DNA from 2 places in the Nonomuraea sp. B10E15 genome. Region 2 is predicted to be linked to the other one. Evidence: riboswitches for the same ligand, from Rfam matches in the RefSeq annotation. Region 2 holds a riboswitch; the other holds the start of a gene.
The links. A riboswitch is a leader RNA that binds a small molecule or an ion and turns the genes downstream of it on or off. The one in region 2 is predicted to bind cobalamin.
Positions count from the first base shown of each region.

Region 1 (3,380 bases), on a different contig from region 2:
TCGTCGCTGATGGCGGGGGTCGGCAGGAAACCCGGCTGACAGCGGCCAGGGAAGGCGTCCCGGGCCGCGGCGGGCTCGGCGCTGACCCGGGCCGGCGGCCGCACAGGCCGTCCCTCGTACGAGAGCGCAGCACGCCGACGGGGCCCCGGTGCGTGACGCTCCGCCACGGGTCAATAACCTGGAGTGGCGGGTGAGCTCGGGGAGGGGCGCATGCGGCGACGGCGGTTCTTGGCCTTGGGGCTGGGCTTGGCCGCGTGCGCGGCCGGCTGCGGCGCGCAGCGGTTCACCGAAGGCGCGTCCGTGCTGCGCACCCGATTCTCGATCAATCCGGGCGGGCGCCGGTGGGGTCGCGCGGGGCACGTGTTCGCCGGCGTGGCCCGCGCCGCCGGTTACGAGACGGGCGAGGGCCCGCAGGTCACGGTGACCGGCCTGCCGGCGCTGGCCGCCGCCGAGCTCAACCAGGGACAGAGCCTGCTCGACGCCGCCACCCCGCTGGCCAGGCTGGCCGGCGAGGTCGAGGTCGTGGTCGTGCCCGAGAGCTCCCGCTTCAAGGACTTCGGCGACTTCGGCGCCGCCCTGCGCACCAGGCCCGGGCAGACGATGCTGGCCGGCGGTCCGCAGGGAAATCCCGACCACCTGCTGTTCGGCCTCATCGCCAAAGGGCTCGGCGCCGACACCCGGCAGGTCGACTACACCGGCTACCCCAGCCGCCACGAGGTCGTCGCCGCGCTGTCGTCCGGCAAGGCGGTCGCCGCCGCCGGCCGGGTCGCGGAGTGGCGCACGATCATCGGGCGCGGCCGGATCAGGGCGCTCGCGGTGTCCTCGGCCGAGCGGGTGCCGGAGCTCGACGTTCCGACGCTGCTGGAATCCGGCGTACGGGTGGATTTCGTGGACTGGATCGCGGCCTTCGGCGCTCACGACATGCCGGAAGAGAGCCGCGAGTCGGCCGTCGGCATGTGCGACGAGGTGACCCGCTCGGCCGGCTGGGAGGCGGCCTGCCGGGCCGCCGGATGGGTCTCGATCCCGCTCACCGGCGACGACTTCGAGTTGTGGCTCGCCTCCGAGGTCCGGCGCACGCGCGAGGTGCTGCGGGACCTCGGGCTGGTCGACACGACCAAATCCACAATATGCAGGGGTGGTTGCGGGATCCGCCACTAGATGTAGGATCCTGGTCGTCGCTGGTTCGCCTCCCAGGAGGCGGAGTGAAAGGGAACCCGGTGCGATTCCGGGGCTGCCCCGCAGCGGTGAGCGGGAACGACCGCCGTCACATGCACTGGAGCGATCCGGGAAGCGACGGCCAGTAGGCGCCATGAGCACGCCCGCGAGCCCGAAGACCTGCCCGCGACGTGCCGGGTCATGCGCCCGGCGAGCAGTGTCCATGGCCTCGAGGGAGGGCCGGGGGCTGGTGCGGCCGTGGGTCCATGCCGCCGTGCTCTCGCGCGCCCTCACGGGGATGAGCTCGCGAGGAGAGAGCACGTGACGCAGATCGTCGATGTTGACCGCCGCCTGGCCATCGAGGAGGCCGCCGCCCGGGTGATCACCGATCCGGCCAGCTCCCGGATCGCCGCCGGCCTGCTGGCCGAGGAGATCGCCGACGAGGCGGCCGGGCACGGGGTGGGCTCGTTCTCCCAGTCGGTCGCGGCCACCCACGCGGCGGGGCTGATCCAGGACGGGCTGGCGGAGTTCGTCGCCGCGCACGCCGCCGAGCTGGACGCGCTGATCTGCGCGGAGGCGGACGGCCGGTTCGAGTATTTCGGGTTGCGCACGGTCTATGACCGCTACCTGCTGCGCCATCCCGAGACCCGTAAGGTGCTGGAGCGGCCGCAACACTTCTTCCTCCGCGTGGCCTGCGGGCTGGCGGAGTCGGTCGCCGAGGCGGCCGAGCTCTACGCGCTCATGTCCAGCCTGTCCTACCTGCCGAGCTCGCCCACCCTGTTCAACGCGGGCGCGCGCCGGCCGCAGCTGTCGTCGTGCTTCCTGCTCGACTCGCCGCGCGACGAGCTGGAGGGCATCTACGACCGCTACGGGCAGGTCGCCCGGCTCTCCAAGTACGCCGGCGGCATCGGCATCTCGTGGACCCGCGTACGCTCGCGCGGCTCCCTCATCAGGGGCACGAACGGCCACTCCAACGGCATCGTGCCCTGGCTGCGCACGCTCGACGCGTCGGTGGCGGCGGTCAACCAGGGCGGCCGGCGCAAGGGCGCGGCCTGCGTCTACCTGGAGACCTGGCATGCCGACATCGAGGAGTTCCTGGAACTGCGCGACAACACCGGTGAGGACGCCCGCCGCACCCACAACCTCAACCTGGCCAACTGGGTGCCCGACGAGTTCATGCGCCGCGTGGAGGCCGACGAGCCCTGGTCGTTGTTCGACCCCAAGGACACGCCCGACCTCACGGACCTGTACGGGGAGGAGTTCACCGCCGCCTACCGCGCGTACGAGGCGGCCGGGCGCCACGTCCGGCAGGTCCCCGCCAGGATCCTGTACGGCCGGATGATGCGCACCCTCGCCCAGACCGGCAACGGCTGGATGACCTTCAAGGACGCCGCCAACCGCACCTCCAACCAGACCGGCCGCCCCGGCAACGTCATCCACCTGTCCAACCTGTGCACCGAGATCCTCGAGGTCACGAGCGACGCGGAGACGGCCGTGTGCAACCTCGGCTCCGTCAACCTGGCCGCCTGCCTCGCGGACGGCGGTGTCGACTGGGAGCGGCTGCGCCGGACCGTACGCACGGCCGTGCGCTTCCTCGACCGCACCATCGACCTCGGCTTCTACCCGACGCCCGAGGCCGAGGCGGCCAACAGGCGGTGGCGGCCGATCGGGCTCGGTGTCATGGGCCTGGCCGACGTGTTCTTCGCGCTGCGGCTGCCGTTCGACTCGCCGGCCGCGCTGGAGCTGTCCACGCGGATCGCCGAGGAGATCGCGCTGGCCGCCTACGACACCTCGGCCGACCTGGCCGCCGAGCGCGGAAGGCACCCGTCGTTCGCCGACACCCGGGCCGCCGGGGGAGTGCTGCACCCCGATCACTACGGGGTGAGCACGCCGCGCTGGGACGCCCTGCGCGACAAGATCGCGACGACCGGCCTGCGCAACTCCCTCATGATCGCCATCGCGCCGACGGCCACGATCGCCTCCATCGCCGGCTGCTACGAGTGCATCGAGCCGCAGGTGTCCAACGTGTTCAAGCGCGAGACGCTGTCGGGCGAGTTCCTGCAGGTCAACCGCTATCTGGTGGCCGACCTGCGGGCGCGCGGGCTGTGGACGCAGCGGATGCGCGACGACATCAAGCGGGCCGACGGCTCGATCCAGTCGATCCCCGGCATCCCCGACGATCTGAAGGCCCTCTACCGCACGGCCTGGGAGCTGCCGCAGAAGGC
Region 1 covers NZ_JBDPMB010000003.1:173,979-177,358, reverse strand. Annotated here, with positions in the region: gene ABGB14_RS13760 (SAM-dependent methyltransferase) at 1-39, shown strand, start outside; gene ABGB14_RS13755 (tripartite tricarboxylate transporter substrate-binding protein) at 211-1,158, shown strand; cobalamin riboswitch at 1,163-1,358, shown strand; gene ABGB14_RS13750 (ribonucleoside-diphosphate reductase subunit alpha) at 1,477-3,380, shown strand, end outside.
Region 1: another riboswitch for cobalamin. It lies ahead of ABGB14_RS13750 (ribonucleoside-diphosphate reductase subunit alpha); the one in region 2 lies ahead of ABGB14_RS37410 (CbtB-domain containing protein).

Region 2 (3,380 bases):
GCTGGCCCGCGAGCGACTCGACGCCCTCCGGCGCCCTGACTCCCAGCAGCGTGGACGACAGCGGGAGCACCGCGAAGCGTTGGTTCTTGATCGCGGGCGCGTCCTTGAGCGCCGGGTTGCTCAGCAGGAACTTCTTCTTGTCCGCCACCGGCTGATCGCCGTAGTCGTATATCACGATCACCTCCGGCGCGCGTTCGGCGACCTGCTCGAAGGAGACGTCACCGAACGTCTTGGGCAGGTCCGCGAACAGGTTGACGCCGCCGGCCCGGGTGATCATGTCATTGCCGATTCCGGCGCCGCCGGCGGTGAAGGCGGCCTTGTCGCCGCTGTCGTAGACGAACACCTTGACCGGCTCGACCTCGCCCACCTTCGTCTCGACGCCGTCCAGGACGCCGCGCATCTCGGCGACACGCTGCTCGGCACGGTCGCTGACGCCGAAGATCCGGCCGACTGTGCGGATCTCCTCCTCCAGGAGGTCCATGGTCACCGGACCGGACGGGCAGGCTTCCAGGTTGAGGTAGGCGTCGATACCGGCCTTGGCCAGGGTGGCGCGGCCTCGTCCTTCCTTGTCGTCGAAGGCGCTCTGAAATCCGCCGTAGACGAAGTCGGGTTCGACGGACAGCAGCGACTCGTACGAGGGGTACTCCTTGGCGAGGACCTTGACGCTGTTGTAGGCGGTCTCGTACTCCTGCGGGATCCGGTCATCGAGGAATGCCGTGCCGGCCATCGACGTCTCCAGCCCGAGGGCCAGCATGATCTCGGTGACGTGCTGGTTCATCGTGACCGCCCGCTGCGGAGCACGCTCGTACGTGGTGGTCGCCCCGCAGTTCGTCACGGTGACCGGGAAGCCGGCGGCGGACGTCTCGGCAGACGGTGGTGGCGCGGCCTGCTGGGCATCGGCGCATCCGGCGACCGGCCCGATGATCAGCACGGCGAGCGCCATGAGCGACAGGGGAAGCGAGCGTCGGCTCGTCATGGGCGGGACCTTTCCTGACCGGCATGACAGGGCTGGATCGCTGGAGAAGGGCCGCACGCCAGGCAGCGGGAAAAGTGTCATGCCGAGCTCGCGGCATGCCGACCACCGTCCTCTCTTGGGGAGATCCGCCCCAATCTCTTCGAGGAGGCGACCGCGTGAGTCTCCTGGCTCTCGGGTCGACGCTCGCCCCGGCCTTCCCACCCTGACGGGCAGTGGCCTGCGTGGGGTTCGCTCACCGATCACAGTGGCGGGACCGCGCCGGATTCACACCGGCTTCCTCGTTCCGCCGTCGCCTACGTCCGGCATCGTCTCATACGCACACCTTGCCCGGTGGCCGCTGGAGTGCATTGACGCGAACGGGAGGAAAGGATACGTTCCGGTAGATTTCACGGTTGTCCAAGGGAAATCCGGTGAGATGCCGGTGCGGACGCGCCACTGTATCCGGGACGTGGATCCCGGGAGCCAGGTCGCTTGGCCGCCGTGACCTCGCTATGGGACGCGTCACCCCGAGGAGGCTCGTATGAGTGGTTTGACCACTCCGTCCACTATTCCCTTCCCACGCCTGCGCCCCTGGCTGCTGGCGGTGCCGGTGCTGCTGCTCGTCGCTTACCTGGTCCTGATGGACAATGGCGCGGTCTCCCAGACGGGCGCCTTCCTGCACGAGCTGATGCACGACGGGCGGCATCTGCTCGGCGTGCCCTGTCACTAGGGGCCGGGATGGTACGCACTTTCCTGGTCAGAGGCCTGCTCGTGGGGCTGCTGGCCGGACTGATCGCGGGCGGATTCGCCTTCGCTTTCGGGGAGCCGCGCGTCGATGCGGCGATCGCCCTGGAGGAGGCCGCGGCCCAGGCCGAGGTACCGGAGCCGCCCGCCGCCGAGGAGGCCGGGCACAACCACGGCGAGGAGGCCGAGGTCAGCAGGCCGGCGCAGAAGGCCGGGCTCTTCCTCGCCACCGGCTTGTACGGGCTGGCCGTGGGCGGCGTGTTCGCGCTCGTGTTCGCCGGCCTGCGCGGACGGGTGGGACCGCGCTCCGACGGGCTGCTGGCACTCGCCGCGGCAGGAACGGCCTTCGTCGCGGTCATCCTCGTTCCCTTCGTGAAGTATCCGGCCAACCCGCCGGCGGTAGGTGACCCAGAGACGATCAACAGCCGTACGGTGCTCTACCTCGTGATGATCCTCGTCGGGCTGGCGGCGACGGCGATCGCGGTGGCCACCGCCCGCCGTGTCACCGCGGATCCGTGGGCCCGCTGGGTGGCGGCGGTCATCGGCTTTCTCATCCCCGTGGGTGCCGCCTGGGCGCTGTTGCCAACGGTCGACGAGGTGGCCGACGGCTTCCCCGGCACGCTGCTGTGGGAGTTCAGGCTCGCCTCGATCGGCACCCAGCTCATCTTCTGGGCGGCCTTCGGCCTGCTGTTCGGCTGGATGAGCGAGCGGGCGGTGCGGCGTACGAGCGACGTACCGTTGAGCGCCGCCGCGCCGAGCTGAGCGGGGTGCTGTTCGTCCGGCACGCCACGACGCCGGGCATGCGCGCCGTGCGCTTTCCGGCCGACGAGGACGCCGACGCGGCGGATCTGGCCAGAGCCGCCGTGCTCGGCCCGGCGGTCGCCGCAACGGTCGCGTGGGCCGCTCCCGCCCGTGCGGCACGGCAGACCGCCGCTGCCCTCGGGCTGGACGCGCGGGTCGTCCCGGCGCTCGCGGAGGCGGACTGCGGCAGGTGGCGCGGCCTGCCGTACGAGCAAGTCGTGCGGGAGGAGCCGGACGAGCTGGCGAGCTGGCTGTCCGACCCGCACGCGGCTCCGCACGGCGGCGAGAGCAGGGCGGCACTCGCGGTCAGGGTAGGAGCCTGGCTCGACTCCGTCCGGGAGGAGCCCGGCGGGGTCGTGGTGTGCGACGCGGGCGCCATCCGGGCCGCGCTCGGGCACGCCCTGGGGCTGGGCCCGCCGGGTGCCGGCCGTTTCGATCTGGCTCCTCTGTCCACCACCGGGCTGGCCGTCACGCGGGAGGGCTGGCGGGTGGCTCATGTCAACCGGAAGGTTCTGTTTTGATCGTCACTTACCCGTTCAGCGCCGTCGTCGGGCTCGATGACCTGAAGCTGGCACTGGTGCTCAACGCGGTCTCGCCCCGGGTGGGCGGGGTGCTCGTACGCGGTGAGAAGGGCACCGCGAAGTCCACGATCGTGCGCGCGCTGGCTGCCCAGTTGCCCGCCGTGGACGTGGTGCCCGCCTGCCGGTTCGCCTGCGATCCGGGCGCGCCCGACTTCGAATGCCCGGACGGCCCCCACGAGCCCGGCGCCGGGGGCGTGAGCCGCCCGGCTGCGCTGGTGGAGCTGCCGGTGGGGGCGTCGGAGGACCGCCTGGCCGGCTCGCTCGACGTGGAGCGGGCGCTGACGGAGGGGGTGAAGGCG
Region 2 covers NZ_JBDPMB010000019.1:97,034-100,413, forward strand. Annotated here, with positions in the region: gene ABGB14_RS37405 (ABC transporter substrate-binding protein) at 1-976, opposite strand, end outside; cobalamin riboswitch at 1,134-1,259, opposite strand; cobalamin riboswitch at 1,337-1,466, shown strand; gene ABGB14_RS37410 (CbtB-domain containing protein) at 1,497-1,685, shown strand; gene ABGB14_RS37415 (CbtA family protein) at 1,694-2,461, shown strand; gene ABGB14_RS37420 (histidine phosphatase family protein) at 2,467-3,021, shown strand; gene ABGB14_RS37425 (VWA domain-containing protein) at 3,018-3,380, shown strand, end outside.